4 regions of the Cupriavidus nantongensis genome follow, and region 2 is predicted to be linked to each of the others. Evidence: predicted binding sites of a transcription regulator. Region 2 holds the regulator's gene; each other region holds the start of a gene.

Region 1 (7,569 bases), 1.9 Mb from region 2:
TTCCGCGACGCCACCGGCATCCTGATCGGCGAGGAAGGCCGCGGCATCCCGACCATCATCGAGATGGCCACCAGCACGCGGCTGGACTGCGTGATCGGCAGCGCCGCGATCCTGCGCGCGGCCTACGTGCAGGCGCTGCACCACACGCGCCACCGCAGCGCCTTCGGCCGCCTGCTGGCCGACCAGCCGCTGATGCGCAACGTGCTGGCGGACCTGGCGCTGGAATCCGAAGCCGCCACGCTGCTGATGATGGAGCTGGGCCACGCCTTCGCGCAGGCCGAGGGCGACAACCCCGACCCGCTCGCCGTCGCCTGGAAGCGCGTGATCACGCCCGCGGCCAAGTTCTGGGTGTGCAAGCGCACGCTCGAGGCCACCGGCGAAGCGATGGAAGTGTGGGGCGGCAATGGCTATGTCGAGGAAGGGCCGATGGCGCGGCTGTACCGCGAGGCGCCGGTCAATTCGATCTGGGAAGGCTCGGGCAACATCATGTGCCTGGACGTGCTGCGCGCGCTGCAGCGCAATCCGGACGATGGCGCGCGGCTGCTGCAGGACCTGTCGCGCCGCGCCGGCGGCCACCCGGCGGTGCGCGCCGAACTGGCCTCGCTGCAGGCCATGCTGCGCGAAAACGCCGACCAGCTCGAAGCCGGTGCGCGCCGCTTTGCCCAGGGCCTGGTGCTGACCGCGCAGGCGGCGCTGATGCTGGCGCATGCCGACCCCGAGCACGCCGAGCTGTTCGTCACCAGCCGGCTCGGGCGCCAGCACGGACGCGTGTTCGGCACGCTCGACGCGGATGCCGGCGCGCTCGGGCGGGTGGCGTTGCGCGGCTTCGAGGGCTAGGCCTCCATCGACTCCAGCACCCGCAGCATCACCCGCGGCGCATAGCGGATCAGGTCGTGCGCGCGCTCGCCGATCATGATCGCGGGCGCATTGGTGTTGCCGCCGATCAGCGTGGGCATGACCGACGCATCGACCACGCGCAGCCCTTCCACACCGCGCACGCGCAGCTGCGGGTCGACCACCGCCATCGCATCCATGCCCATGCGGCAGGTGCCGACCGGGTGGTAGATGGTGTCGGCGCGCGCGCGGATCAGCTCGCGCACGGCGGCATCGTCGCTGCCATCGGCGCGCAGGCCGGCCGTGTAGAGCTCGCGTCCGCCGAAGCAGGCCAACTGCGGCTGCGCCAGGATGCTGCGCACGATGCGCACGCCGGCCACCATGTCGTCGAGGTCGCGCGCGTCGCTGAGGTACTTCGGATCGATCAGCGGCGCGCGCCGGATATCGGCCGCGGCCAGGCGGACCTCGCCGCGGCTGCGCGGGCGCAGCAGGCAGACGTGGCAGGAATAGCCATGGCCGAGATTGAGCCTGCGCATATGGTCGTCGGCCAGGCCGACCACGAAATGCAGCTGCAGGTCGGGCTCGGGCAGCGCCGGGTGGCTGCGCAGGAAGCCGCCGGCCTCGGCGAAGTTGCTCGACATCATGCCGGCGCGCTCGCGCCGGTAGCGCAGCATTTCGGACAGCAGCCTGGCGACGCCGCCGAACGATACGCCGAACAGCTCGGGCACGGCGGTGCGCTTGTGCAGCACCACGTCGAGATGGTCCTGCAGGTTGCCGCCCACGCCCGGCAAGTCATGGACCACGTCGATGCCGTGTTCGCGCAGGTGCGCGGCGGGCCCGACCCCGGAGACCATCAGCAGCTGCGGCGAGCCGAACGTGCCCGCGCACACGATCACGTCGCGACGCGCGCGCAGCAGCTGCTGGCGGCCGTCACGCTGCACCAGCACCCCGGCGGCGTGACGGCCTTCGAAGACGATGCGCAGGGCCTGGGTGTCGGTCAGCACGCGCAGCCGCGCGCGGCCGCCGTTGCAGGCGCGGTCGCGCGCATTGCCGCCATGCAGGTAGGCGCGCGCGGCATTCCAGCGCTCGCCCGCGTGCTGCGTGACCTGGTACCAGCCGATGCCCTCCTGCTCTTCGCCGTTGAAATCGTCGTTGCGCGGATAGCCGGCCTGTTGCGCGGCCTCGATAAAGCGCTCGGCGAACGGGTTGGGCGTGCGCAGGTCGCTGACATGCAGCGGGCCGTTGCCGCCGTGCAGCGGATCGTCGTCGCTGCCGGCCAGGCGCTCGTTGCATTCGGCGCGGCGGAAGTACGGCAGCACGTCGTCCCAGGACCAGCCATCGCAGCCGGCATCGGCCCAGGCATCGTAGTCGGCGGGCCGCCCGCGCGTGTAGATCATGGCGTTGATCGACGAGCAGCCGCCCAGCCCGCGCCCGCGCGGCTGGTAGCCGCGGCGGCCGTTCAGGCCCGGCTGCGGCACGGTGTGGAAGCCGTAGTTGCGCGTCCCCGCGCGCGGCAGCATCGCCGCCAGGCCGGCGGGTGTTCGCACCAGCACATGGTGGTCGTGGTGCCCGGCCTCGACCAGCGCGATGGTGTCGTCGCCGCTGTCGGCCAGCCGCCCCGCCAGCGCACAGCCCGCCGAGCCCGCGCCGACGATGACGTAGTCATAGGTGGTTTCCATCTGTCTCCCCGCGAGTCCGCAGGCGGCGCGCGTGCGTGAGCCGGGCCGCGCCGGCGCGCGCCCTGTCCGTCCAGCGGATGGCAAGCCGTGAGATTCAGTGTAGGCGCTGGCCCAGCGGTTGAAAAAGGGCGGCGGCAACGAAACGCGCGAGCATGAAGGACGGCCGTTTGAATCGGCTTGCTGGTAGCAGGCTTCCATTGTGTTGGCCGGCGCGCTGCCTTATCTTGCGCGATGGTGCGCGAATGTGCGCGCAAATCCTGGAGCGCAGCCATGCGAGAAGTTCCCGACCTGTCGTCCGTCTTCGGCGCGATGCATGCCGCCTCGCGGCGCGACCAGCTGCCCGCGTGGACCGTGCGTGCCGATCGCCTGCAGCGCCTGCGGCGCCTGGTGACCGAAAACCAGGCCGAAATTGCCGCCGCCATCCATGCCGATTTCACCAACCGCCCGCGCCAGGAAACCGCGCTGCTTGAGGTATTCCCCAGCCTCGCCGGCATCGACGGTGCGCTGCGCCACGGCAAGCGCTGGATGCGCGTGCGGCGCGCGCCCACCGGCTTCTGGTTCCGCCCGGGACGCTCGCGCCTGGTGCCGCAGCCGCTCGGCGTGGTGGGCATCGTGGTGCCCTGGAACTATCCGCTGTACCTGACCGTCGGCCCGCTCGCCGGCGCGCTGGCGGCTGGCAATCGCGCCATGGTCAAGCTGTCGGAATACACGCCGCGTTTCGCGGCGCTGTTCGCGCAGCTGGTGCCGCAGCACTTCGCCCCGGACGAGATCGTGGTGATCAACGGCGATGCCGAAGTGGCCAGCGCCTTCACCGCGCTGCCGTTCGACCACCTGCTGTTCACGGGTTCGACCGCAGTCGGCCACCATGTGATGCGCGCGGCGGCCGCCAACCTGACCCCGGTGACGCTGGAGCTGGGCGGCAAGTCGCCGGCCATCGTCGGCGCCGGTGCCGACCTCGAGCGCGCGGTCGAGCGCATCCTGGTCGGCAAGCTGATGAACGCGGGCCAGACCTGCATCGCGCCGGACTATGTGCTGGTGCCTGAGGACTTGCGCGATCAACTGGTGGACGCGGCGCGCCGCTGCGTGGGCCGGCTCTATCCCGACCTGGCGCGCAACCCGGACTACACCAGCATCATCAGCCCGCGGCATTTCGCGCGGCTGGAGGGGCTGGTCGACGAGGCCGCCGCGCAAGGTGCGACCGTGGTGCCGCTGTCCGATGCGCAGCCGGATGCGCAGGCGCGGCGGCTGCCGCCGGTGCTGCTGCTGGACGTGCCCGATGGCGTGACCGCGATGCGCGAGGAAATCTTCGGACCGGTGCTGCCGGTGGTGACTTACCGCACCCTCGACGAGGCGCTGGACTACATCAACGCGCGCCCGCGGCCGCTGGCGCTATACGTGTTCGAGCGCGACCGCGGCGCCATCGCCCATGTGATGCGGCAGACCGTCGCCGGCGGCGTTACCGTCAACGACACCCTGTTCCATATCGCCCAGGACGGCCTGCCGTTCGGCGGCGTCGGCGCCAGCGGCATGGGCGCGTACCACGGGCAGGCGGGCTTCGACACGTTTTCGAAGGTGAAGCCGGTGTTCCACCAGGCCAGCCTGAACGGCGCCGGCCTGCTCAAGCCGCCTTACGGCAAGACCTTCGACACCATGCTGCGCCTGCTGCTGCGTTAGCAGCAGGCCGCGCGCTCACGACACCAGCATCGGCCGCCCGAGCATGCGCGACAGCACCGCCTCGGGCGAATGGGTGTGGTCCGAAATCGCCTGCGGCGCCAGGTAGATGGTCTGCTCCATCATCGCGCGCCCGCGCATGGCGGCGTGCAGCAGCTGGTCGCTGAAGACGATCCAGGTCGCACCCGGCGGGAAGTGGAATTCCTGCTGCGGCACGTTGGCCTGGTAGTCCAGGTCGGCCTTGGCCAGGTCATGCAGCTGCAGCATGCGGTGGTCGTATTCCGAGCGTTTGCGCTTGGTGATGTGGAGCAGCTTCATCAGCGCCGCCTGCCCCGGCCACATGCCGTGGGTCCTGGGCACGAACTTCTGCGCAAAGTCGCCGAACGGCTCGCCCACGCGCCACACGCGCGGCGCGGCCGGGTCGATATTGTGGAACACGCGCAACAGGCGCTTGCCCAGCATCGGGTTGGACGGGAATGAATCGACGTGCAGGCGGGTGTCGTCCTTGCGCCAGCTGACCGGGCGCCCGGCGATCTCGCTGGGCCGCAGCGAGGTGCCGGCGCGGGTCATGTGCGGGATGTATTCCGGGAACAGCGTGCGGATGAGCGACTCGCTGTTGTCGGCGTAGCGGCGGATCAGCGTGTACAGGTCGGCCAGGTCCTGCGCGCTGCCCTGCGCGCCGCGCACTGCGGTGTCGTCGGCGCGCAGGTTGATGTTCTTGGACTTGCCGTCGGAATAGCGGCTGTCGAGGAAGCGCTCTTCGCCCGGCTGGAACTGGAACTTCAGGTTGGGGAAGTAAAGTACCGCGCCTTGCTCCAGTTCGCGGCGCAGCGTGGCGCGCGCTTCGGGGGTGACCTGGGGCGCCCACTCGGTATAGGGCTGCGGACGGATCAGGTCGAGCTTGCCGGCGGCAGGCGGCCGGGCGGCGGGCGACGGGGCAAGGACAGGCGCTTCGGACATGGCATCCTCTGGGAACGGTTACCCGTGTTTGGGGTGGCCGCCGTGGCGGCGGCAGGGCGTGGCGGAATTTTACTCCGTGCGCCCGCCGTGGCGCCGGCGCCACGCGGCAGCTGGATCAGGATCAAACCCGCGCAAAAAACCCCGCGGGCCCTTGCGGGCCGGCGGGGCTTGCCGTCAGGACTGCCAGCGCGAGTGCGGCGCTTACAGGCCCGCCGCGGCGCGCAGCGCAGCCGCCTTGTCGGTCGCTTCCCACGAGAATTCCGGCTCTTCGCGGCCGAAGTGGCCGTAGGCCGCGGTCTTCTCGTAGATCGGCCGCAACAGATCCAGCATCTGCACGATGCCCTTCGGGCGCAGGTCGAAATGCTCCTGCACCAGCTCGGCGATCTTGGCGTCCGGAATCTTGCCGGTGCCTTCGGTGTAGACCGTCACGTTGATCGGCCGCGCCACGCCGATGGCATAGCTGACCTGCACCTGGCACTGCCGCGCCAGGCCCGACGCCACCACGTTCTTGGCCACGTAGCGCGCCGCGTAGGCGGCGGAGCGGTCGACCTTGGACGGGTCCTTGCCCGAGAACGCGCCGCCGCCGTGCGGCGAGGCGCCGCCGTAGGTGTCGACGATGATCTTGCGCCCGGTCAGGCCGCAGTCGCCCTGCGGCCCGCCGATCACGAAGCGCCCGGTCGGGTTCACCAGGTACTTGGTTTCCTTGAGCATCTCGGCCGGCAGCACCGGCTTGATGATTTCCTCGATCACTGCCTCGCGGATCTGCGCCTGGGTGATGTCGGGCGAATGCTGGGTCGACAGCACCACGGTGTCCACGCTGTGCGGCTTGCCGTCGACATAGCGCACCGTGACCTGCGACTTGGCGTCCGGGCGCAGCCAGGGCAGGCGGCCGTCGCGGCGCAGCAGCGACTGGCGCTCGACCAGGCGGTGCGCGTAGTAGATCGGGAACGGCATCAGTTCCGGGGTCTCGTCGCAGGCGTAGCCGAACATCAGGCCCTGGTCGCCGGCGCCCTGGTTCAGGTAGTCATCGGACGCACGGTCGACGCCCTGGGCGATGTCGGGCGACTGCTTGTCATAGGCCACCAGTACCGCGCAGCCCTTGTAGTCGATGCCGTAATCGGTGTTGTCGTAACCGATGCGCTTGATGGTGTCGCGCGCGATCTGGATGTAATCGACATTGGCGGTCGTGGTGATTTCCCCGGCCAGCACCACCAGACCGGTGTTGCAAAGCGTCTCAGCTGCCACACGCGCATACTTGTCCTGCGCCAGGATGGCGTCCAGGACGGCGTCGGAAATCTGGTCGGCGACCTTGTCGGGATGGCCTTCGGAGACGGATTCCGAAGTAAAAAGGAAGTCGTTTGCCACGAACTTATTCTCCAGGTTGGCTATTGCGTGCCAGCCTGTTCGGTTCATGGCGGCGACGCTTTAGCGGTATTTCAGGCAGCCCGGTTAGAGCCGCATCGCCCCGCAAGTTGTCAGTTAACTCGGCGATACACGCTATTATACGCGCCTGCAGGCGTCGTTGCAGCGCCACAGGCGTGCGGTACGACACCTTGCCGGCATGCCGGACCCACGCCTGCCTGCCCGTCTGATCCCGGCACAGACCCGGCGGCGGACTTGCCTGGACCCTTTTTCCGCGCCTGATGACTTTTTTATTCTGGCTGATCTCCCGTTTTCCGCTGCGGCTGCTGCAGGCCGCGGGCGGCGCGCTGGGCCTGCTGATCGCGCGTCTGCCGGGCCGCTATGGCCAGCGCCTGCGCGAGAACTTCCGGCTTGCCTTTCCCGACGCCACCGAGGCGATGATCGACGAGGCCGCCCGCTCGGCCGGCCGCATGATCATCGAGATGCCCTACTTCTGGAGCCGCCCGCGCATCGGCGCGAAGCTGTACGGCTTCGACGACCACCTGTGGCCCGAACTCGCCAGGCTGCAGGCGCGCGGCAAGGGCATCATCATCCTGACCCCGCACCTGGGCTGCTTCGAGGTGCTGCCGCAATCCCACGCGCTGCACCGCCCGGTGACCGCACTGTTCAAGCCGCCGCACCAGCCGTGGCTGCGCGACTGGATCGAGAAGATGCGCACCCGGCCCAACATGCATATGGCGCCGGCCACGCCGCGCGGCGTGCGCATGCTGGTGAAAGCGCTCAAGCGCGGCCAGGCGGTAGGCATCCTGCCCGACCAGGTGCCCAGCGGCGGCGAAGGCAACTGGGCGCCGTTCTTCGGCAAGCCCGCCTACACCATGGCGCTGGTGCACCGGCTGCAGCAGCTGACCGGCGCGCCGGTGGTGGCGATCTTCGCCGAGCGGCTGCCGCGCGGCGCCGGCTACCGCGGCCATCTGCGCGTGATCGAGGACGGCGGCATGCTGCCGGACGATCCCGCCGCTGCGGCCGCCGTCATCAACCGCACCATCGAAGCACTGGTGAGCCT
Region 2 (7,569 bases):
GCCTTGGTGCGCGGGATGACGGTGTCTTCGCTGTCGTACTGCTCGGAAATGACGAAGCGGAACAGGTCTTCGCTGCTCGCCGCGGCCTTGTCGGCACCGCCCTGGCCCTTGCGCGCGGCCTGCGGCTTGCCGCCATCCTTGCGCCGGCCCTGCTGGCGCGCACCGGCGCCCTGGGTTTCGCCGGTCTGCGCAGGCTTGCCGCCGCGCTGGCCCTGCTTGCGCTTGCGCGCCGGCTGCTCCGGCTTGTCGACGCCTTCGGCGCGGGCCGCGCGGTCGATCTTGTCTGCCTTGCTGCCGCCCTGCGCAGCCTCACCCTGGCCCGTCTTGCGCTTGCCGCGGCCGCGCTGGCCGCCGCGCCCGGCACCGGCGGCGCCCGCGCTGGCGGCGGCAACCGCCTCGCCGGCATCGCCCTGGCCGGCCGCGCCGGCGCCTTCGGCACCCTCGGCGCGGTCCTGCGCGGCCTGGCGGCGGGATGCCACCAGGTTTCTCAGACCGCGGCGCAGCCCCTTGCGGCGGGGCGCGGCGTCGCTGCCCGTTCCGGGTTCTGCGGCGCCGGTGTCGGCGGATGCGCCCGCATGGCGGGCGTCTTGCTCAACGGAATCAGACAAGATATTCACTATCGGATGTTGCATGTTGTTCAGTTCGGCACGCGCTCGCTCGGGTGCGGCGGGGTGCCGTCGTCAGGCAGCTGGTCCCGCGCCCCGTCCGCAGGGGTTGCGGCCGGTTCGGTGGCATCGCCCGCACCGGCCTCGGCATCAGCCGGCAGCGGCTGCGCGTCAAAGCCATTGGCGCTGTCTTCAGGCGCGGCAGTTTCGCCTTCGCCCACGGGCGCCGGCTCGGCAAAGGCTTCCTCGTCGGCGCTGGCCGGCTTGTTCGCCGCCAGGTCCTCGAAATTGATCGCCTGCTGCTCCAGCAAGGCGGCCTGTGCCTGTGCCTGGGCGTCTTCCAGCGGCGGCAGCTCGTCCAGCGTGCGCAGCCCGAGGTCGTCCAGGAAGGCCTTGGTGGTGGCATACAGCGCCGGGCGACCCGGCACGTCGCGATGGCCGATGACCTCGATCCAGCTGCGGTCCTCGAGCTTCTTGATCACTTCCGTGCTGACCGTCACGCCGCGGATTTCCTCGATATCGCCGCGCGTCACCGGCTGGCGGTAGGCGATGATCGCCAGGGTCTCCATCACCGCACGCGAGTATTTTGGCGGTTTTTCCGGATTCAGGCGGTCGAGGTATTCCCGCATTTCGGGCCGGCTCTGGAAGCGCCAGCCGCTTGCCAGCGCCACCAGCTCCACGCCGCGCGGGCGCCAGTCCTGGCGCAGTTCGTCCAGCAGCACGCGGATGGTGTCTGCGCCGACGTCATCGTCGAACAGGCGGCGCAGATCGTTGACGCGCAACGGTTCCTGCGCGCAGATCAGCGCCGTCTCGAGGACGATCTTCGCCTCTTGGGTATTCATGTTGATGGTGTGCAGCCTGTCTTTGCACCTGCTCCCGGACGGATCCGGGGCACCGGAGATTTTGGATACAGCGGTGCCAGAGCCACCGCCATCTCATTGCGCAGCGAGCCGGATACCTGCCGTACCCAGGCCGTGCACTTCCCTTTCTTTGCATCGAGTTGCCGGGGCTTCCGGCAGGAGATCGTCCGCATGCCGTCATGGATCGGCCAGCGAACCTCTTGCGTCGCTCGTCCGCACAAACGGACATCGCGGTCGGCGAACTGAACGCCTCGGACGCAAGAAAATACGGGTATCGGGAGCAAGGCCGGCATCTACCACGCCGCAGCGCCAACCGGACTTTTGAACCAGATCTTTTGAACCGGATGGACCGCGGGGACTGGCGCTCATCGAAAGCCTTCCGCTTCCCGCATCCCGAGCGCGCCTTCTGATAGGAAGGCCGCCAGGCGCTGTTCGCCGCTGCTTACCGCAGCCTGTCTGACTCCGCGCGATACCGCAATGCTGGCGATTGTATGGCATTCCCGCCTCCGCCTGCAACCATCATCCGGCTTGCGCGGGGTCCTGGCGCCGCTTGATGCGGCGTGCGGCATCAAAACACCAGGCAAAAGCCCTGTTCCGCCAGCGAATGTGGCAGCAGCACCGCTCGCGCGATGCCCAGACCGCCAAACGCCATCACGGCAAGGCCCGCTCCCCAGCGCACGCCCGGTCGCCGCGACCACAGCCTCAGGTAACCGGACAGCCCTGACAGCACCAGCAGGTTCGGCAGCGTGCCCAGCCCGAACACGCCCATCACCAGCGCCCCCGAGCCGGCATTGCCTGCCAGCAGCGCCAGCGTCAGGGCTCCGTAGACCATGCCGCACGGTACCAGCCCCCAGGCCAGGCCCACGCCATAACGCCGGGCCAGCCCGCCGCGCGCCCGCACGAAGGCCGGCAACGCGCCGGCGAGGCCGCCGAGCCGGCCGGCCAGCGCCGTGCCGGCACGCGCCGCCAGCCGCTCCAGCCAGGCCACGGTAAAGGGACTGCCACGCAGCAGGCGCCATCCGGACCACAGCAGCATCAGGCTGCCGGCACCGAACAGCCAGCGCTGCACCGGCAGGTAATCCTGCTTCCAGGCCGTGGCGCCGGCGGCGCCCAGCGCGGCACCGAGCAGCATATAGGTGCTGATCCGGCCAAAGTGCATCACCAATAACTCGCCAAGCCAGGCAGTCCGGCTGCGCACCACCGCAATCGGCGCTGCCTTGCCGCGCCGCTGCTCCACGGCCAGCGCCACCCCGCCGCACATGGCGGCGCAATGCACCCCGCCCAGCAGGGCGAGCAGGAAAACGCTGATCAATACTCCAAATGTCAATTCTGTCTCCCTGCCGGATCACATCGCACGGTAAAATGTCCATATCGTGCCCCGCTGCCATTTCTAGCAGGTTCCAATTGCTCACTTCCATCCCCATTACCGAGATGTCGCCCCGCTGCTCCACCTGTGCGATGGGACAGCTGTGCCTTCCGGTTGGCATGTCGCAGCAAGACCTTGCCAAGATCGACACGCTGGTGCAGGAACGCATCCGCGTGCACAAGGGGGAAACCCTTTACCGCATGGGCGACCCGCTCACCGCGGTCTACGCCATCCGCTTCGGTACGCTCAAGACGCATGTCACCACCGAAGACGGACGCTCGCAGATTACCGGCTTCCACCTGCCCGGCGAAATCGTCGGCCTCGACGGCCTGGGCGAGATGCAGCATGCATCCGATGCGACCGCGCTCGAAGACACCGAGGTATGCGTGGTCCGCATGAACGATCTGCAGACGCTGTCGTCCGACCTGCCTTCGCTGCAGCAGCAGTTCCTGCGCCTGATGGGCAAGGAAATCACGCACGACCAGTTGATGCTGGTCACGCTCGGCTCGATGCGCGCCGAGGAACGCCTCGCCGCCTTCCTGATCAACCTGTCGGAGCGGCTGTCGGCGCGCGGTTATTCGGCGTCCGAGTTCGTGATGCGCATGAGCCGCGAAGAGATCGGCAGCTACCTCGGGCTGAAGCTCGAGACCGTCAGCCGGCTGTTCTCGCGCTTTGCCGAGGCCGGGCTGATCCAGATCCGCCAGCGGCATGTCAAGCTGATCGACATCGACGGCATCAAGCAACTCTACAGCCGTAGCTGCTGAGCCACCGCGGCATTGCCGCACCGCCTGCGGCGCCGGCAATGCGGTGGTCCTTCCCGGTGGTCCTTCCCTATTCCAGTTCGTCCGTATCCGCCAGCCGCGTCGGCATGGTGTACAGCGTCAGCCCGCTGGACAACGCGCAGAACACCCACGCCAGCAGGAAGCTAACGGTATAGACCGACTCGCGCGACGATTCGATCGGGTGGCCGAAGAATTTCAGGTCGCCCGGATCGACGACGGAAAAAACCGTCGCCGTCGCCAGGCCCGCCATCAGGAAGCCCGGCCACAGCACCCACATTAGCCAGCGCAACCTCATGGCTGCCTCGCTGCCGCGGACCTGGGCGCCACTGCTTCCGCCTTCTCGACCACCAGGCCATGCCGCGTCGCGCCCTGCACCGGCAGGTCAGGGTGCGCCGACGCCAGCCAGATCGTCACGCCGCACGCCACCATGGCCACCAGCGGACCGGCCATCAGCAGCCACGGCCACGGTTCCTTCCACCACGGATTGCCTTGCTGACTCATCTTGCCCCCTTCGTCCTGGCGACTACGCCAGAGTCGTCCAGCTTTACAAATCGCGCGGCACGATAAAACTGGTGGATTGCCGGATTTCGGCATGCCCCTGCTCCGTGCCTTCGCTCGTTACGGTTACGTTGATCTTGTGCGTGCCCTGCGTGGCTGCCTCGATCGGCACGCGGATGCGGATCGGCAGCAGCCGGTTGGAAGTCGGCGCCAGCGATTCGGCCTGCTTGTCGTATTCGACCGTCAGGCCCTTCAGTTCATCGCTGTCGGCGCGCACGCGGATCTGCATCGGCGCTTCGGTGGTGTTGATCAGCTGCAGCCGATAGACGTTCTCGATCCAGCGCCCCTCCACCTCCCGGCCCAGCGCACCGCGGTCGCGGATGATGTCGACCTTCAGCGGCGTGCGCAGCATGATCGACGCCATGAAACCCGCCAGCAGCGCCACCCAGATCACCGAGTAGATGATGACGCGCGGACGCAGCAGGCGCTTGCGCGATGCCGCGGCGGACAGGCCCTTGCGCATCGCGTTCTCCGAGGTGTACCGGATCAGCCCGCGCGGGTAGTCCATCTTGTCCATGACCTGGTTGCAGGCGTCGATGCAGGCACCGCAGCCGATGCACTCGTACTGCAGGCCATCGCGGATGTCGATGCCGGTCGGGCACACCTGCACGCAGATGCTGCAGTTGACGCAATCGCCAAGCCCGACCTGGTGATGGTCGGTCTTGCGCGAGCGGCTGCCGCGCGGCTCGCCGCGGCCAACGTCATAGGTCACGACATAGGTGTCGCGGTCCACCATCACGCTCTGGAAACGCGCGTAGGGACACATGTACTTGCACACCTGCTCGCGCATGAAGCCTGCGTTGCCCCACGTGGCGAACGCGTAGAACAGCATCCAGAACGCCTGCCAGGGGCCCAGCGTCAGCGCCAGCACCTCGCCGCCCAGCTCGCGGATCGGCGCAAAGTAGCCGATGAAGGTGAAACCGGTCCACAGTGCGATCAGCACCCACAGGAAATGCTTGGTCGCCTTGATGCGGAACTTGCGCAGGCTCCACGGATCGCCGTCGAGGCGGATGCGGGCGATGCGGTCGCCTTCGACCCGCCGCTCGATCCACATGAAGATCTCGGTATAGACCGTCTGCGGACACGCGTAGCCGCAGAACAGCCGTCCCGCGATCGCCGTGAACAGGAACAGCGCCAGCGCGGAGATGACCAGCAGCACGGTCAGGTAGATGACATCCTGCGGCCACAGCACCAGCCCGAAGATATAGAACTTGCGCTCGCCAAGGTCAAACAGCACGGCCTGGCGTCCGTTCCACTGGAGCCAGGGCGTGCCGTAGTAGATCAGCTGGGTCAGGATCACCAGCCAGACCCGCCAGCTGGAGAACGCGCCCTTCACCGAGCGCGGATAGATTTTGCGGCGGACCTCGTAAAGGGTTTCTTCCGAGGTCTCGCCCGGCGCAGCGGCCGACCGTTGCAGGTCGGCCGCCCGGGCCACTTCTTCGGTCCCGGGCGCATTCATGGGCGAGTTCTCCCGCGAGCCTCGAGCGCTCGCTCACATGAGTCGTCGATCATTGCCCGGCTCCGCCTCCCGTATTGGACAGTCCCCACACATAGGCAGTCAGCATGCGGATGCGTTCGGGCGTCAGGATTTCCTCGTGTGCCGGCATGTGGTTGTTGTGGCCCTTCAGGATGGCCTCGACGATGCTGGCTTCCGAGCTGCCATAGAGCCAGACGTTATCCGACAGGTTCGGCGCACCGAGCGCCTGGTTGCCCTTGCCGCCGGCGCCGTGGCAGGCCACGCAGGTGGTCTTGAACGCGCCTTCGCCGCGCGACACGCGGATCGGATCCGACGACAGCCCGGACAGCGAACGCACATACTGCGCCACGTCGCCCGCCTGCTTGGCATCGATGACCGCGCCGAACGGCGGCATCACGCCGTTGCGGCCCTTGGTGATGGTCTGGCTGATGGTCTCGGGATCGCCGCCGTACAGCCAGTCGCTGTCGGTCAGGTTGGGAAAGCCGCGGCTGCCGCGCGCGTCCGAGCCATGGCACTGCGCGCAGTAGTTCAGGAACAGGCGCTGGCCGATCTCGCGCGCCTGCGGGTCGGCGGCCACCTGCTTGATGTCCATCTTCAGGTACTTGCCGTAGATCTCGTTCTGCATGCGTTCCTGCGCCGCGCGATGCGCGGCCAGTTCGCCCTGCGTGGAGAACTTCAGCACGCCGGCGTACGAGCCCAGGCCGGGATACAGCACCAGATAGGCCAGGCCGAAAATGCAGGCCAGCAGGAACATCCACATCCACCAGCGCGGCAGCGGGTTGTTCAGCTCACGCAGGTCGCCATCCCAGACATGGCCGGTATCTTCCGTGCCGCCGGGGGTCTTGGTGATCTTGCGTTGGGAGAACAGCAGCCATACGCACCAGACGATGCCGATGAGCGCGATGGCGGCAATGTAGTAACTCCAGAAATCGGAAATGAAATCGCTCATGGCTAGGTGTTCCGGCTCGATGTTGTCGTAGTTTCGTCAGGCAGCGCGAACGGCAGCATGGCGGATTCGCGGTTGGCGGCCTGGCGGCCGGCGGACCAGGCCCACCAGCAGATGCCGAGGAATACGACCATCGACACGACGGTCGCGATGGCGGTGATCATGGCCATGGCTTACTCCTTCGGTACCGCGGCTGCGGCATCGACGCGCACGTTGCGGCGGTTGGTGCCCAGGCCCTGCAGGTAGGCGACCAGCGCGTCTTCCTCGGTCTTGCCTTTCAGCTCTTCCGGCGCCTTGGCGATGTCGGCGTCGGTGTACGGCACGCCCAGCTTGACCAGCGCACGCATGCGCGCCTGGATATCGTTGGTTGGCAGCACGGCCTTCTCCAGCCACGGGTACGACGGCATCACGGATTCCGGCACCACGTCGCGCGGGTTGCGCAGGTGGATGCGCTGCCAGTCGTCGGAGTAGCGTCCGCCCACGCGCGCCAGGTCGGGGCCGGTACGCTTGGAGCCCCACAGGAACGGATGATCGTAGACCGATTCACCGGCGGTGGAGTAATGGCCGTAGCGTTCGGTTTCGGCCTGCAGCGTGCGCACCTGCTGCGAGTGGCAGCCGACGCAGCCTTCGCGGATATAGATATCGCGCCCCATCAGCCGCAGCGGCGAATACGGCGTGATGCCCGGATCCGGCTCGGTGGTGGAGTGCTGGAAGAACAGCGGCACGATCTGGACCAGACCCGCGATACTGACCACGAGGATCGTGCAGATGATCAGCCAGCCGATGTTCTTCTCCAGCGTTTCGTGGGAAAAGAAGCGTTGTTTGTCGGACATCTTTCTATCCTGGATTGATCAGTGGGCGGAGGCGGCGATGCTGGCCGGAATCGGCGCATCGATGGCGGGCTTGCCGACGATGGTCTTGGCGATGTTGTAGGCCATCAACAGCATGCCGGACAGGAAGCACATGCCACCCAGC
Region 3 (7,569 bases), on a different contig from region 2:
CAGCAATTGCCACCCCAGCCACGCATTGGCCCCCGCCAGCAGCAGCCCGCCGACGCGCGCCAGCAGCGCCGGCGCCAAGGGCAGCGCCAGCAGCACCGCATAAGCCGACAGCAACAGCCACGCCTGCCCGCGCTGCCGGCCCGGCGCGATGATCGCCTGCATCGACGGCACGCGCGCCCTGGGCGGCAGCAGCCGGCGCAGGTGCAGCCACACCAGGAATGGCACGATCTTGCCCAGCATCGCCGTGACCGGCAGCACGCCCACGCCGACCAGCGCCATCGTGCCGGCCCACCACGCCAGCGGCAGCGCCGCAGCAGGCAGCACCACCGCCGCGGCACCCAGCACCGCCGCGCCCAGCATGCTGGCGCATGCGACCGGCCACAACGGCCATAGCGGATCGTGGCGCCGCCGCGCGCGCACCGTGCCGGCGAGCCCGCATATCCCCAGCACCGCCACGAACGACAGCCACACCACCAGCGCAGCCTGTGCCAGCACCGGTTCCCCTGGCCACAGCACCAGCGCGGCGCTGAACACCGCCAGCGGCGCCCAATGCCCCAGCGGCAGCCAGCGCGCCAGCGCCGCCGGCAAGCGCGGCGTCTGCCAGAACATCGGCAGCACCGTGGCGGCGACCCCGCTGACCAGCGCCGCCAGCCAGCCACCCAGCGCCCATGCCATATGCAGGCCAAGCGCCTGCGCCACCGGCACGCCCCACAGCCCGCCGAAGGTGCCCGCCAGCGCGATGCCGGCGACCACCGCCACCATCAGCGGCGCGCCGATGCCGGCCAGCGTGCGCGTGGTGGCGTCCCGTGCGGCCACGCGCCGGCCCGCGGCCAGCAGCATCGCTCCCACCAGCAGCAGCACCGCGCCAAGCGCAGCCGCAACCCGCATCGCTACCGGCTCGCCGCCCAGCAAGCCGAAACCGAGCGCAGCCGCCAGCGCCGCGCCGGTCGCGGCCATCAACGGCGCCAGCCGCCCGGCAGCGGGAACGTCCACGCGCGCCACCACCGGCATCATCTGGAACAGCGCGCCGACCATCACCGGCAGCAGCATGCCCAGCGCCAGCGCATGCACCGCCGCCAGCGCCAGCGGCGCGAACCGGTCGGGCAGGCCCGCCGCAGGCCCCGCTGCCAGCAGCAGCCCCGCGGCCGCGCCCAGCCACGGCGCCGGCATCAGGCAACCGAACACCAGCGCAGGCCGTGGCGCGCGCGCGTAGTCGAGATCCGCGCCTTTCATGCGCGCCCCGCGGCGTGACGGAGGTGACGCATTCGTGCGTCCTTTGAAGTGGATACGGCCATCGCTCCTTCTCGCCAGTCGTGACAAAAGGCCCGATGCTAGGCCGCCGCGCCGCGCAGGGATTTGACGCGGGCCAATCCGGCCGGCATGAAATATCACGATGTGATGGAAACCGCCCTGGCGCCACACGCCATGCCCACGATGCGCCGCCGCCCGCACATACGCGCGCCAAAGCCGGGTTTCCTTGATCTTGCGCAGGTAGCCCAGCCATTCGCGCGGGGACAATCGCTTCCGACTCCTGCGTAATCCTGTTGCCCTGGCCGTCGGCCCACTGCCCGGCACCCTCGACAGGCCCGCGACAGGTTCCCCCTGGTAGCCCCCGATACCGCCATGTCAGATACCGACCCTGCTGCCGCCCCTGCCCCGGCGGCATCCGCGTTGCCCGCGCTGCGGCACCGCCTTTCCACGCGCATCATCTCGCTGTCGCTGGCCGTGCTGCTGGTGGTGCTGGGCATGATCTCCGGCACGCTTTGGCTGTCGTGGAAGCTGGAAGGCGCCGGCGCCGCCATCAACGATGCCGGCAGCCTGCGCATGCGCGCCAACCGCGTGGCGATCGAGCTGGCGCTGGCGCACGTGGGCCGCGCCAATGACCTGGCGGCGCAGGCGCAGGCGCTGGACACCACGCTGGCGCTGCTGAAGAAGGGCGATGCGGCGCGGCCGCTGTTCCTGCCGGACGAACCCGCCATCCACGCGCAGATGACCCGCGTGACCCATGACTGGCAACAGCGGCTGCGACCGCTGGCGGTGGCCGGCGCATCGCCTGCCGCGTACATTGCCGCGCTGCCGGGTTTTGTCGCCCAGGCCGACCGCCTGGTCGGCATGATCGAACACGACAGTGCGCGCAAGACCGACCTTCTGCGCCTGTCGCAAACCGCGCTGGCGCTGATGGCCTGTATCGGCACGGTTGCCGTGATCTACCTGCTCTACCTGTGGATCATCCTGCCGGTGCTGCGGCTGCAGGACGGTTTGCGGCGCATGGCCGCGCGCGAGTTCTCGCTGCGCCTGCCGGTGGAAAGCCGCGACGAGTTCGGCACGCTCAGCGAGGGCTTCAACCGCATGGCGGGCGAGCTGCAGGGCCTGTACCACGATCTTGAAGCGCGCGTGGCGCAGAAGACCGCCGAGCTGGAGCGCCACAACCGCGACCTGGAAACGCTGTACGAGATGGCCGCCTTCCTGAACCAGGCCCCCGATGCCGAAGCCATGGCGCAGGGCTTCCTGGCGCGCGTCATGCGCCAGTTCGACGCGGATGGCGGCAGCGTGCGCGTGCTCGACAGCCGCCACGGCCGCATGCACCTGCTGGCCGCCGCGGGCCTGCCCGCGGCGCTGGCCGAGGCCGATTCCTGCGCCTCGGCCAACGGCTGCCATTGCGGCGATGCCACGCGCGAGGCCGTGATCGCCATCGTCGACCTGCGCGAGGCGGCACGTGCCGGCGCGGCCGACGAAACCCCGTGCGGCCGCGACGGCTTCCAGTCGCTGGCGGCGTTCCGCATCGAAAGCCAGCGCGGCGCCACCGGCATGTTCGCGCTGCACTTCCGCGCGCCGCGCAAGCTGCCGCCGTCGGACCGGCAGCTGCTGCAGACGCTGGCGCAGCACCTGGGCACCGCGCTGGAACACCTGCGCCTGTCCGCCACCGCGCGCCAGCTGGCGGTGGTGGAAGAGCGCAACCTGGTCGCGCAAGGGCTGCACGACAGCATCGCCCAGGGGCTGAACTACCTGAACCTGCAGGTGCAGCTGCTCGACGACGCGGTTGCGCGCGACGACCTGGCCGAGACCCGCGAACTGGTGCCGATGCTGCGCCATGGCTTGGAAGAAAGCTACCAGGACGTGCGCGAGCTGCTCAACAACTTCCGCTCGCGGCTGGGCACCGGCGAATTGCGCCCCGCAGTGGAAGAGACCGTCGAGCGCTTTCGCCGGCAATGCCGCACCGAGGCCGCGCTGGCGATCGACGAACGCGGCGGCGCCTGGCCGCTGTCGCCCGAGCAGCAGCTGCAGGTGCTGTTCATCCTGCAGGAGGCGCTGTCCAACGTGCGCAAGCACGCCATGGCGGCGCACGTCGCGGTGGCGCTCAGCCATGGCCGCGATTTCCGCCTGGTGGTGCAGGACGACGGCGAAGGCTTCGACCCCGACGAACTGGCCACCCGCGCCGACGCCCATATCGGCCTGAGCATCATGCGCGAGCGCGCCGCGCGGCTGGGGGCGCAGCTGCACGTGCAGGCCAGCCCCGGCAGCGGCGTGCGCATCGAACTGGTGCTGCCCGCCGGCAGCCACGGCGCCGCCCGGCGCGATCGCAGCGCCAACCCCATCACCAGCCTGACCCTCCCGAGCGAGACCCAGCCATGACCATCCGCATCCTGCTGATCGACGACCACACCCTGTTCCGCTCGGGCATCCGCGCGCTGCTGCAGCGCCAGGCCGACTTCGAGATCGTCGACGAAGCCGCCGACGGCGTGGAAGGCATCAAGCGCGCCAAGCAGCACCGCCCCGACGTGATCCTGCTCGACCTGAACATGCCGGGCCTGTCCGGGCTCGAGGCGCTGCAGCTGCTGGTCGAAGACCTGCCGCAGACCGCGGTGATCGTGCTGACCGTATCCGAGGAGGCCGAGGAACTGGCCGCCGCGCTGCGCAGCGGCGCGCGCGGCTACCTGATCAAGAACATCGAGACCGAGGCGCTGATCGCCGGCATCCGCCGCGCCGCCGCCGGCGAGCCGGTGATCTCCGACAGCATGACCGCCAAGCTGGTGGCGCAGTTCCGGGCGCCCGCGCCCGTGGCTGCGCCGCGCCAGGAAGAAGCGCCGCGGCTGACCGCGCGCGAGCGCGAGATCGTGCAGGGCCTGGCCCGCGGCGAAAGCAACAAGGAGATCGCGCGCGACCTGGGCGTGGCCGAAAGCACGGTGAAGATCCACGTGCAGAACATCCTGAAGAAGCTGAACCTGGCCAGCCGCGTGCAGGTGGCGGTTTATGCGGTGGAACACGGGCTGAACACGGCGTGAACACCGCCCCGCGCTGGCCGCGCGGGTCGCCTTGCCCGCACTTGGGCGTCGTCCGATTCCTACACCGATATCAGTCCCTGCCCGGAGGGATGCCAGCACCCCTTGTCCTACGCTGAACGGTAAGCGGATGGCTCTGCGGAGCCGCCTCGGAACGGAAGCCGCGCGGCTTCCCCGATCCACGAACAAGGAGCACGCCATGGGCATCGGCACCATCCTTCTGATCATCCTCGTCCTGCTGTTGATCGGCGCCCTGCCGGCCTGGCCGTACAGTTCCGGCTGGGGCTACTGGCCGAGCGGCGGCCTGGGACTGATCGTCCTGATCGTGGTGCTGCTGGTGGTGCTGGGTCGGATCTAGCGTCCGGCAGGCAGCGAACCGCGGCACGGAGCGCGCAAGACGATTTGCGTGCCGGCCGCGCTTGTCGCGGCCGCGCCTGGCACCTATAACGAAGCGCGGGCTCGCGCGTCAGCGTGCGCCCGGTCCTATCAACCTTTTCACCTTTCGCAAGGAGACTCAGATGCCAGCAAAATCCAAGGCGCAACAGCAGGCCGCCGGAGCGGCGCTCTCCGCAAAGCGCGGCGAAAAGAAGGCAGGTTCGCTGAAGGGACCTTCCCGCTCGATGGCCAAGTCGATGAGCGAGAAGGAACTCGAGAAAATGGCTTCGACCAAGACCAAGGGCATGCCGAAGCACAAGTCGGAACGTTGATCGGTACGCGCGGCCTTGCACGTGAGGCCGGGCCGCGCTGGCAGCGCGGCGGCATACCAGCACAGGGCAGGCACACGCCTGCCCTGTTGCTATCCGGCCCTGCCGTTCTTGCCCTTGCCGGTCTTCAACGGCTTCGCCGGTTTGCCGATCTTCCCCTCCAGCGGTCCGCCGCAAAAGCCCGGCAGGCGCCTGGCGCGGGGACTGCGCGCAAGCTTGATCGATTCCGCCAGCGCCAGCCCGAACCCCGCAATACTATGCAGGTCCTGCTCCACCCGCTTGCGCAGGAACCCGGCCCAGCAGAAGTCGCCGTAGGCGCTGTCCGGCTTGCGGTACGCGCCCGCTTCGCGGGCAAAGGCGGCCAGGCTGCGATACGGGTCGTCGCGCATGCTGCGCACGGTCGAGGGCAAGGCCTTGGGCCCCTGCCGCTTGCCGTGTTCATCGTAGGGATGGACATGGCCGAGCTGGCGCATGCGCTTCCAGAATGCGGCCGCATCCAGGTCGCTGAAGTCTTCCAGCACCCGCACCGGCGCGAGCTGGTAGCCGAGATCCAGCCACGCGCGCGCCCAGTGGTGGTGGTCGACGATATAAAGCTCTCCGCCCGGCCCGGCCACGGTCTTGATGCGATGCCGGCGCATGAAGCGCTGCAGCGCCTCGCGGTCTTCCGGATCGGCGTGGCGCTGCGTGACCTCCATCTTGTGGTGGACGTGGATGTAGCCCAGCGTCAGCTGGGTCGGACGCAGCCGCGCCAGTTCGGCGACGGCCTTGCCGCGCGGGCTGCGCGGCGACGCCGCCGGGATCAGGACGGGTTCTGCGCCCGGGACCGGCTCGGTCGGCCCGGCGGGGCGTTCAGTCGTGTTCGACACGTTTCTGGTTGACGAAATGCTCGAGCTCGCTGCCGGGGTCCTCGTTGCCGGTGCTCTCCTCGGCGGTGGCGTCGCTGGCCAGCGGCCGCGGCCAGTACTCGCCCTCGCCTTCGCGCACCGGCTCGCCGCGCCGGGCCGGATCGAAATCGGTCCACTGCCCGCATTCCCAGGTGCCCTGCGCGCGCTCGAGCTGGCTGGCGCCGGTCTCGCGCAGCACGTCGATGACTACCGAACCGAGCCCGTTGTTGACGCACGCGGCCAGCATGACGTTGTCGGCCGGCGGCTGCGTGGCGCCGTCGTCCTGCTGGTCCGTGGCAGGGTCCTTGACTGACACGATGGATACTTCCCACACGGAGAAACCGCGCGCGAACAGCGTGCGTGCGGCATCTTCGGCGTTGGCGAGCGTATCGAAACGTCCCGCGATGATCGATGACATGATGCCTCCCAGAGATTGGCGATGGCGGTCGGCCGATCACTCCCGTATTGCAAGAGCCACGCCCGCGCAGGATCTGCATGGCACGGGCGGCGGCGGAACCGCTGCATGCAATATTTGCAAAGGCGGCCCCGGAACTACATGCACTGGCCTGGCGCAAGCGCGCAAGCGCGGGCCATCAGCCGTTCACGACCTCGCCGCCGTTGATGTGCAGGATCTGCCCGGTGATATAGCTGGCCGCGTCCGAGGCGAGGAACACATAGCCCCCGGCGACTTCGAACGGCTGTCCCGGGCGGCCCATGGGCGTCTTCTTGCCGAACTCCGCCACTTCCTCCGGGCTGAACGTGGACGGGATCAGCGGCGTCCAGATCGGCCCCGGCGCCACGCCGTTGACGCGGATGCCGCGCTCCACCACCTGCAGCGCGAGCGAGCGCGTGAACGACACGATCGCGCCCTTGGTCGCGGAATAGTCCAGCAGATGCTTGCTGCCGCGATAGGCAGTGACCGAGGTGGTGTTCAGGATCGACGCCCCGGCCTTCAGGTGCGGCAGCACCGCGCGCGTCAGGTGGAACATCGCAAACACATTGGTGCGGAAGGTGGCTTCGACCTGTTCGGCCTCGACCTCCTCGAGCGACTTCTTCGGATGCTGCTCGGCGGCATTGTTGACCAGGATGTCGAGCTTGCCGTACTGCTGCAGCGTCTGCCGCGCAACGGCCTCGGCGTGGTTGCAGTCGGCGAGGTCGCCGGCGATGGCCAGGCATTTGCGGCCGGCCTGCTCGACCAGGTTGACGGTCTCGTGCGCGTCGGCATGTTCGTCCAGGTAGGCGATGGCGACATCGGCGCCTTCGCGCGCAAACGCCACCGCAATGGCTCGGCCGATGCCGCTGTCGCCGCCGGTGACCAGCGCGACGCGTCCGTTGAGCCGGCCGCTGCCGACGTAATCGTCAGCGCCGCTGTCCGGCTGCGGGCGCATCGGGGCTTCCAGGCCGGGCTGGCGCGACTGGTGCTGGGGCGGGACGCTCTTGGGTGTGGACATAGCAGTCTCCTGTCGGGGATGGCCGCGCCAGGCGACGCCGGCGTGGCGGCACGCCGCGGCCATGCAAGATGCAGGGTGGCGCGCAAGTTCCATGCCGCTGCGCGCAAGGCGCGGGCCCGCATGCCGCCGCGCGCGCCGGCATCGGCCCCGCGGCGCTGCCCGTAACCCTTACATCGCACGGAAAACCTTACAGCGCGCGCGTATGCGGCACTGCGCCGTTTCGTCTGCGCGCCGGGGCACGGATTTTGCG
Region 4 (7,569 bases), on a different contig from region 2:
CCTTCCTGCCGCTGGTATGCCCGTTGCCCGGTAGTGCCGCACAGACCGCCGCGCAATCCGCCGCACAATCCGCCGCACAATCCGCCGCACAGACCGCCGCACAACCTGAATCCGTCACGACATGAATCCCTGTATCTTCGGCATCGCCGGAACCTCCGGCAGCGGCAAGACCACGCTGATCACCGCACTGCTGCCGTGGCTGCGCGCGCAAGGCCTGACCGTCAACGTGATCAAGCACAGCCACCACCCGCTGGAACTGGAGCCCCCGGGCAAGGACAGCGCGCGCTTTCGCGCCGCCGGCGCGACCGAGGTGATGGTGGCCTCGCCCTACCGCTACGCCATCGTGCGCGAACTGGCCGGCGAGGCCGAGCCGACGCTGGCCGAGCAGGTCGCGCGGCTGCGCCCGGCCGACCTCACGCTGGTCGAGGGCTTCCGCCGCGAGGACATCCCGCGCCTCGAGGTGTACCGCCCGGCGCATGGGCGTGCGCCTTACTATCCCTGCGATCCTTCGATCGTCGCGGTAGCGACCGATGCGCAGCTCGACACCTTGCTGCCTTGCCTGCCGCTGGACGACATCGCGCGGGTGGGGCAGTTCATCCTGGCCATGCGCGGCCGCAACCACCTGGACCCGCTTGGCTCCGGTACTTTCCCCAGAACGCTCGACATGGCTGCCGCCTGACGGCAGCCGTTATGCCGCATGTGCGCGATGCCGGGTCTCGAGACTGCGCGAGCAAGCGCGCCGCTAGTGCGCGCTCCGCCACCCGCCCCGCCACCCGCCTCGACAATTTCCGCAAGGCGGCTATCTTAAGGGTGTCAGTACCGGCGCCGTCGGCGCTGCTGCTTGCCCGCTTGCGGCAAGCAGCAGCCCCCCGCCAGCCCCGGACCCGGCCCCAAGCGAATGAACGAGGACTCACCCCCGCGGCAGAACTACGAGGATGCCTTGCTCGGCATCGTGGGGGAGATGTCTACCGCTATGCGGCCGCAGTCGGAAGCGGGCGCAGCGGCGGCACCGTCGATGGACAGCGCGCTCGAGGCCGAGCTCGGCTTCGACAGCCTGACGCGCGCCGAACTGCTGACCCGCATCGAACAGCGCTTCGGCGTCAGCCTGCCGGAGCAGGTGCTGGCCCAGGCCGACACCCCGCGCGCGCTGCTGCGCGCCGTGCTCGCCGCCCGCGACCTGCCGCCCGGCGCCGAGGCCTCGCCCGCGCGGCGGGCCAGCGCGGCACCGGCCGACGCTGCGGCGCAGGCGCCCGATGGCGCCGCCACGCTCACCGAGGTGCTGCGCTGGCACCTGCACCGCCATCCCGACCGCACCCACATCGTCCTGCACAGCGGCGACGGCGAAGATGTGCCGATCACCTTTGCGCAACTTCACCGCCGCGCCGGTGCCGTGGCCGCCGGCCTGGCCGCGCGCGGCGTGCGCGCCGGCACCACCGTGGCACTGATGCTGCCCACCTGCGCGGAATATTTCTACTGCTTTGCCGGCATCCTGATGGCCGGCGGGATCCCCGTGCCGCTCTATCCGCCAGCGCGGCTCGCGCAGATCGGCGACCACCTGCAGCGCCACGCCGGCATCCTGGCCAACGCGCAGGCGCCGATCCTGATCACGGTGGCCGAGGCCCGGCCGCTGGCCGCGCTGCTCAAGGCCGGCACCGGCACGCTGCAGAGCGTGCTGACGCCCGCGGAGGTAGAGGACGCCGCCGCGGCGCCGGTCCATGCGATGCTGCGCGCGCACGACATCGCGCTGCTGCAGTACACCTCCGGCAGCACCGGCTCGCCCAAGGGCGTGGTGCTGACGCATGCCAACCTGCTGGCCAACCTGCGCGCGATGGGCACGGCACTGTCGGTCGACTCGCGCGATGTCTTTGTCAGCTGGCTGCCGCTGTATCACGACATGGGCCTGATCGGCGCCTGGCTCGGCAGCCTGTACTACGCGTTTCCGCTGGTGGCGATGTCGCCGCTCACGTTCCTGGCGCGGCCGGAGCGCTGGCTGTGGGCGATCCACCAGTACCGGGGCACGCTGTCGGGCGGGCCGAACTTTGCCTATGAGCTGTGCCTGCACAAGCTGGCCCACGCCGACCTGTCGGGGCTGGACCTGTCGAGCTGGCGCTTCGCCTTCAACGGCGCCGAGCCGGTCAGCCTGCAGACGATGCGCAGGTTCACGGCGCGCTTCGCCCGTCACGGCCTGCGCGCGCAGGCCGCGGCGCCGGTCTATGGGCTGGCGGAAGCCTCGGTGGGCCTGACCTTCCCGCCGCCGGGACGCGAGCTGGCCGCCGACCGCATCGACCGCGCCGCATTCGCGCGCACAGCGCGCGCCGTTCCCGCCGCAACGGAGGGATCCGCTGTAGCGGACGAGCGGGACGTGATGGAGATCCCATCATGCGGCCGGCCGCTGCCCGGCCACGACCTCCGCATCATCGACGCCAGCGGCCGCGAACTGCCCGAACGGCAGGAGGGCCTGCTGCAGTTCCGCGGGCCATCGGCCACCGGCGGATATTTCCGCAACCCGGAACAGACGCGCCAGCTGTTTGACCGGGGCTGGCTCAACACCGGCGACTACGCCTATCTTGCCGGCGGCGAGCTCTTCATCACCGGGCGCGCCAAGGAGACCATCGTCCGCGGCGGCCGCAACCTCTATCCCTACGAAGTGGAGCAGGCCATCGGCGCCATCCCCGGCATCCGCAAGGGCTGCGTGGCGGTGTTCGGCTGCCCCGATCCTGACAGCGGCACCGAGCATATCGTGGTGATGGCCGAGACCGCCGCCACCGACGAGCCGGCGCGCCGCGCGCTGCAACGGCAGGTGTTGAAGACCGCGCTCGATGTGCTCGGCTTGCCGCCGGACCATGTCGTGCTGGTGCCGCCGCACACCATCCTGAAGACGTCGAGCGGCAAGATCCGGCGCGCCGCCTGCCGCGAGCGCTTCCAGCATGGCGGCAGCGGCCTGGCGCAGGCCGCGCCGTGGCTGCAGCTTGCGCACTTCGGCTGGCAGGCACTGCTGCCGCAGCTGCGGCGCGGCCGTCATGCCGCCGCCGGGCTGTCCTACGCCTTGTACGCCTGGCTACTGTTCGCCGCGATGGCGCCGGTGACGTGCCTGGCTTCGGTGGCGATGCACCGCCCTGCCATGGGCTGGTCCCTCAGCCACCACGCCGCCCGGCTGCTGCTGCGGCTGGCCGCGGTGCCATGGCGGGTGCAGGGGCTGGAGTGCCTGCCACGCCAGCGCGCCTGCGTGCTGGTATCGAACCATGCCAGCTACCTCGACGGCCTGATGCTGGTCGCGGCGCTGCCGATGCCGGTATGCGTGGTGGCCAAGCAGGAGCTGCAAGCGCAGCGCATCCCGGGCGCCTACCTGTCGAGCATCGGGGCCGACTTTGTCGACCGCTTCGACCATGTGCGCGAATCCGAGGCCATCGAACGGCTGGTCGCGGCGCTGCGCGACGGCCGCTCCGCGCTGCTGTTCCCGGAAGGCACCTTCGGCCGCGAGCCCGGGCTGCAGCGGTTCCGCTCGGGCGCCTTCGTCGCCGCCGCCCGGGCCGGCGCGCCGGTGGTGCCGGTCGCGCTGCGGGGCACCCGCTCGGTGCTGCGCGACGGCCAGTGGCTGCCGCGCCGCGGCCCGGTCAGCGTGGTCATCGGCCGGCCGCTGGCCCCGGAAGGACAGGACTGGCGCGCGGCCATGCGGCTGCGCAACGCGGCCCGCGCGGAGATCCTGCACTACTGCGGCGAATCTGATGCACTGCGCGATGCACTGCGCGATGCACCGCGCGATGCACCGCGCGTGAAGGCCCAGCCTGCGCGGCCCGGCCTCGCGCGGCGGCTGCCATGATCCCTGCCGGCCGGACCGGACGCCAGCCACCGGCCGATTCAACCTCCGTCTCATCCTGAGGCAATGGACACCTTTGCCACCGCTCCGATGTGGGCCGGATTCCTGCTGCTGGTGCTGGGCACCCTGTTCGTCGACATCTTCGTCCTGGGCGGACGGCATGCGCACCGCGTTTCCACGCGCGAGGCGCTCGGCTGGACCCTCACCTGGATGACGCTGGCGGCGCTGTTCGGCGTCGCGCTCTGGTGGGTGGTGGCAAACGACGCCGGCCACGACGCGGCCTATCGCAAGGTGCTGGAGTTCTATACCGGCTACCTGATCGAGCTGTCGCTGTCGATCGACAACATGTTCGTGTTCGCGATGATCTTCAGCTACTTCGCCGTGCCGCCGGAATTGCAGCGCCGCGTGCTGCTGCTCGGCGTGCTGGGCGCGATCCTGATGCGCGCCGCGATGATCCTGATGGGGGTATGGCTGATCAGCCAGTTCGCCTGGATCCTTTACGTGTTCGGCGTGTTTCTGGTGATCACCGGCATCAAGATGCTGTTCATGTCGCGGCATCCGTCCGACCTCGGGCGCAATCCCATCGTCCGCTTCCTGTGCACCCATATGCGCATCACCTCGGACTACCACGGCGAACACTTCTTCGTTCGCATCGGCGGCCTGCGCTACGCAACCCCGATGTTCGTCGTGGTGCTGCTGGTCGAGGCCACCGACCTGGTGTTTGCCGTCGACAGCATCCCGGCCATCTTTGCCGTGACCACCGATCCCTTCATCGTCTTCACCTCGAACATCTTCGCGATCATGGGGCTGCGCGCCCTGTATTTCCTGCTTGCCAACCTGGCGGCGCATTTCCACTACCTGAAATACGGCCTCGCCGTCGTGCTCGCCTTCATCGGCGCCAAGATGCTGGCCGAGCCGTGGTTCCACGTACCGGTGCACTGGTCGCTGGGGGCGGTCGCGATGACGCTGTTCATCGCGGTGCTGCTCAGCCAGGCCAGGACCAGGCGAGCCGCCGCCGCGGGCGACCAGCCGGGCCCCGGCGGCACACCGCGCGGGCGCGAAGCCGGCAACCGGCGCACATAAGGAGCTAGCCATGAACAAGATCCTGCTGGCGACCGACGGGTCGTCCTATAGCGACGCGGCCGCGCGCTTCCTGGCGCAAAGCCCGCTGCTGAGCCGCGACTTCGTCGTGCACGTGGTGCACTGCGAGCCCGATGTGCCCGGCGATATCAAGACCTTCATCGACCGCGCCACGCTCGACCAGTGGCATCGCGAGCAGAACGACAAGGCGATGGGTTCGGTGGCGGCCATCCTCGGCGAAGCCGGGATCGCGTTCGAGCGCCATGGCTTCACCGGCTTCGCGCCGTCCCGGATCGTCGAGTATGCGCGCGAGACCGGCGCCAGCCTGATCGTGATGGGCTCGCACGGCCGCGGCGGCTTTGTCGATGCCATCGTCGGATCGGTGGCGCGGCGGGTCCTGGCCCATGCGCACTGCCCGGTGCTGTTGATCAAGGACTAGCGGCGCTGCCAGCGCCAGTTGTCATGCCATGCCATGCGCGCGCTGCCGAGCGCGCCATGGCATCGCTTTCTTCGCTGTGCTTCGCTGAATCCCTTGCCTGACATCCGGCCCGTTTGATGCCAGTCAATCCCCTTCTCGCAGTGTGTCCGCATCATCGTTGCAAGCGCCTGGTGCCCCGTTCGCGCCCCCCACAAGCACCTCGACACAGCTTTCCACAACCCGCTGAACCACGGCACCATGAAAGCAAGAAAATGGCTTCACCCCGCACTCGCGGCACTGCCGCTCTCGCTCTGGCTGGGATTCCCCCAGGCAGCCACCAACACCGCCAAGGCCGCTCAGAAGGCTGAATCCAAGGCAGAACAGAAGGCGATCCCCAAGCTCACCACCGCCGAATTCGACCACGCGCGGCAGATCTACTTCGAACGCTGCGCCGGCTGCCACGGCGTGCTGCGCAAGGGCGCCACCGGCAAGGCGCTGACCCCCGACATCACCCGCGCGCGCGGCACCGAGTACCTGAAGACCTTCATCAAGTACGGCAGCCCCGCCGGCATGCCCAACTGGGGCACCTCGGGCGACCTTACCGACAAGGAAGTCGACCTGATGGCGCGCTACATCCAGCTCGACCCGCCGACGCCGCCCGAGTTCTCGCTCGCCGATATCGAGAAAAGCCGCAAGGATATCGTGCCGGTGGCGAAGCGCCCGACGCAGAAGATGAACCAGTACAACCTGGACAACCTGTTCTCGGTCACGCTGCGCGACGCCGGCGAGGTCGCGCTGATCGACGGCGACAGCAAGCAGATCATCAATATCGTCAAGACCGGCTATGCGGTGCATATCTCGCGCATGTCGGCGTCCGGGCGCTACCTGTACGTCATCGGCCGCGACGCGCGGCTGGACCTGATCGACCTGTGGCTGCCCAAGCCCGATATCGTCGCCGAGGTGAAGATCGGCATGGAAGCGCGCTCGGTCGAGACCTCCAAGTACAAGGGCTATGAGGACAAGTACGCGGTGGCCGGCTCGTACTGGCCGCCGCAGTACGTGATCATGGAGGGCGACACGCTCAAGCCGCTCAAGGTGGTATCCACGCGCGGCATGACCGTGGACAACGAATACCACCCCGAGCCGCGCGTGGCGTCGATCGTGGCCAGCCATTTCCATCCCGAGTTCGTGATCAACGCCAAGGAGACCGGCAAGATCCTGATGGTCAACTACTCGGACCTGGCCAACCTGAAGACCACCACCATCGACTCGGCCAAGTTCCTGCATGACGGCGGCTTCGATTCAACCGGGCGCTACTTCCTGGTCGCCGCCAACGCCTCGGACAAGATCGCCGTGGTCGACACCAAGGAAGACAAGCTCGCTGCACTGGTCAACGTCGGCAAGACCCCGCACCCGGGCCGCGGCGCCAACTTCACGCATCCGCAGTTCGGCCCGGTCTGGGCCACCAGCCACCTGGGCGACGAGACCATCAGCCTGATCGGCACCGACCCCGCCGGCCACCCCGCGCAGGCGTGGAAAGTGGTGCAGACGGTCAAGGGCCAGGGCGGCGGCTCGCTCTTCATCAAGACCCATCCCAAGTCGTCCAACCTGTGGGTCGATACGCCGCTGAACCCGGATGCCAAGCTCAACCAGTCGGTCGCGGTATTCGACACGCGCAACCTCGACGCCGGCTTCAAGGTGCTGCCCATCGCCGAGTGGGCCGACCTGAAGGGCAGCGGCGCCAAGCGCGTGGTGCAGGCCGAATACAACAAGGCCGGCGACGAGGTCTGGTTCTCGGTGTGGGGCACCAAGGATGGTGAATCCGCGCTGGTGGTGGTCGACGACAAAACCCGCACGCTCAAGACCGTGATCAAGGACAAGCGCCTGGTCACGCCGACCGGCAAGTTCAACGCCTACAACACGCAGCACGACGTCTACTGAGCCCGTGTCGTTTTGCGCCAGGAACCTCGCCGCGCCCCGGCGCGGCGAGGCCTGCCAGGCCCCCGCGTTCCTTCCATGGAGAAATGCATCATGCGAACACTACCCGCGCTGCCTGCGCTGCTGGCAGCGATCGGCTGCGTGCTGGCAATCGGCACCGCCATGCCGGCCCACGCCAGCCAGGCGCTGGCATCGAGCAAGGCCTGCCTGGCCTGCCATGCCATCGACAAGAAAATGGTCGGCCCCGCCTTCCAGGACATCAAGGCCAAGTACACCGGCCGCAAAGACGCGCAGGCGCAGATGGTCCAGTCCATCC

Evidence for each region. The regulator FNR, encoded in region 2, switches genes on or off when oxygen is low (the NO sensors DNR and NnrR bind a similar motif). The targets are predictions, from matches to a motif close to TTGATNNNNATCAA.
Region 1: a site for FNR is predicted at 5,256-5,269, ahead of A2G96_RS02240 (Kdo hydroxylase family protein). Genes of this name have one in related genera too.
Region 3: a site for FNR is predicted at 1,357-1,370, ahead of A2G96_RS29765 (type IV pili methyl-accepting chemotaxis transducer N-terminal domain-containing protein). Genes of this name have one in related genera too.
Region 4: a site for FNR is predicted at 5,450-5,463, ahead of A2G96_RS29525 (nitrite reductase). Genes of this name have one in related genera too.

The regions. Positions count from the first base shown of each region.
Region 1 is NZ_CP014844.1:494,421-501,989, reverse strand. It holds gene A2G96_RS02255 (acyl-CoA dehydrogenase family protein) at 1-837, shown strand, start outside; gene A2G96_RS02250 (GMC family oxidoreductase) at 834-2,513, opposite strand; gene A2G96_RS02245 (coniferyl aldehyde dehydrogenase) at 2,784-4,187, shown strand; gene A2G96_RS02240 (Kdo hydroxylase family protein) at 4,203-5,144, opposite strand; gene metK (methionine adenosyltransferase) at 5,346-6,509, opposite strand; gene A2G96_RS02230 (lysophospholipid acyltransferase family protein) at 6,788-7,569, shown strand, end outside.
Region 2 is NZ_CP014844.1:3,248,080-3,255,648, forward strand. It holds gene rluB (23S rRNA pseudouridine(2605) synthase RluB) at 1-632, opposite strand, end outside; gene scpB (SMC-Scp complex subunit ScpB) at 638-1,447, opposite strand; gene A2G96_RS14995 (sulfite exporter TauE/SafE family protein) at 2,034-2,792, opposite strand; gene fnr (fumarate/nitrate reduction transcriptional regulator Fnr) at 2,870-3,595, shown strand; gene A2G96_RS15005 (hypothetical protein) at 3,663-3,908, opposite strand; gene A2G96_RS15010 (FixH family protein) at 3,905-4,114, opposite strand; gene ccoG (cytochrome c oxidase accessory protein CcoG) at 4,158-5,630, opposite strand; gene ccoP (cytochrome-c oxidase, cbb3-type subunit III) at 5,680-6,597, opposite strand; gene A2G96_RS15025 (cbb3-type cytochrome oxidase subunit 3) at 6,600-6,764, opposite strand; gene ccoO (cytochrome-c oxidase, cbb3-type subunit II) at 6,768-7,427, opposite strand; gene ccoN (cytochrome-c oxidase, cbb3-type subunit I) at 7,446-7,569, opposite strand, start outside.
Region 3 is NZ_CP014845.1:1,981,041-1,988,609, forward strand. It holds gene A2G96_RS29760 (hypothetical protein) at 1-1,233, opposite strand, end outside; gene A2G96_RS29765 (type IV pili methyl-accepting chemotaxis transducer N-terminal domain-containing protein) at 1,624-3,633, shown strand; gene A2G96_RS29770 (response regulator) at 3,630-4,283, shown strand; gene A2G96_RS32890 (DUF3309 family protein) at 4,480-4,638, shown strand; gene A2G96_RS29775 (DUF3008 family protein) at 4,799-4,987, shown strand; gene A2G96_RS29780 (ParB-like protein) at 5,077-5,850, opposite strand; gene A2G96_RS29785 (hypothetical protein) at 5,834-6,286, opposite strand; gene A2G96_RS29790 (SDR family oxidoreductase) at 6,462-7,319, opposite strand.
Region 4 is NZ_CP014845.1:1,926,178-1,933,746, forward strand. It holds gene A2G96_RS29500 (carbonic anhydrase) at 1-125, shown strand, start outside; gene mobB (molybdopterin-guanine dinucleotide biosynthesis protein B) at 122-679, shown strand; gene A2G96_RS29510 (AMP-binding protein) at 899-3,820, shown strand; gene A2G96_RS29515 (TerC family protein) at 3,884-4,900, shown strand; gene A2G96_RS29520 (universal stress protein) at 4,911-5,336, shown strand; gene A2G96_RS29525 (nitrite reductase) at 5,574-7,256, shown strand; gene A2G96_RS29530 (c-type cytochrome) at 7,347-7,569, shown strand, end outside.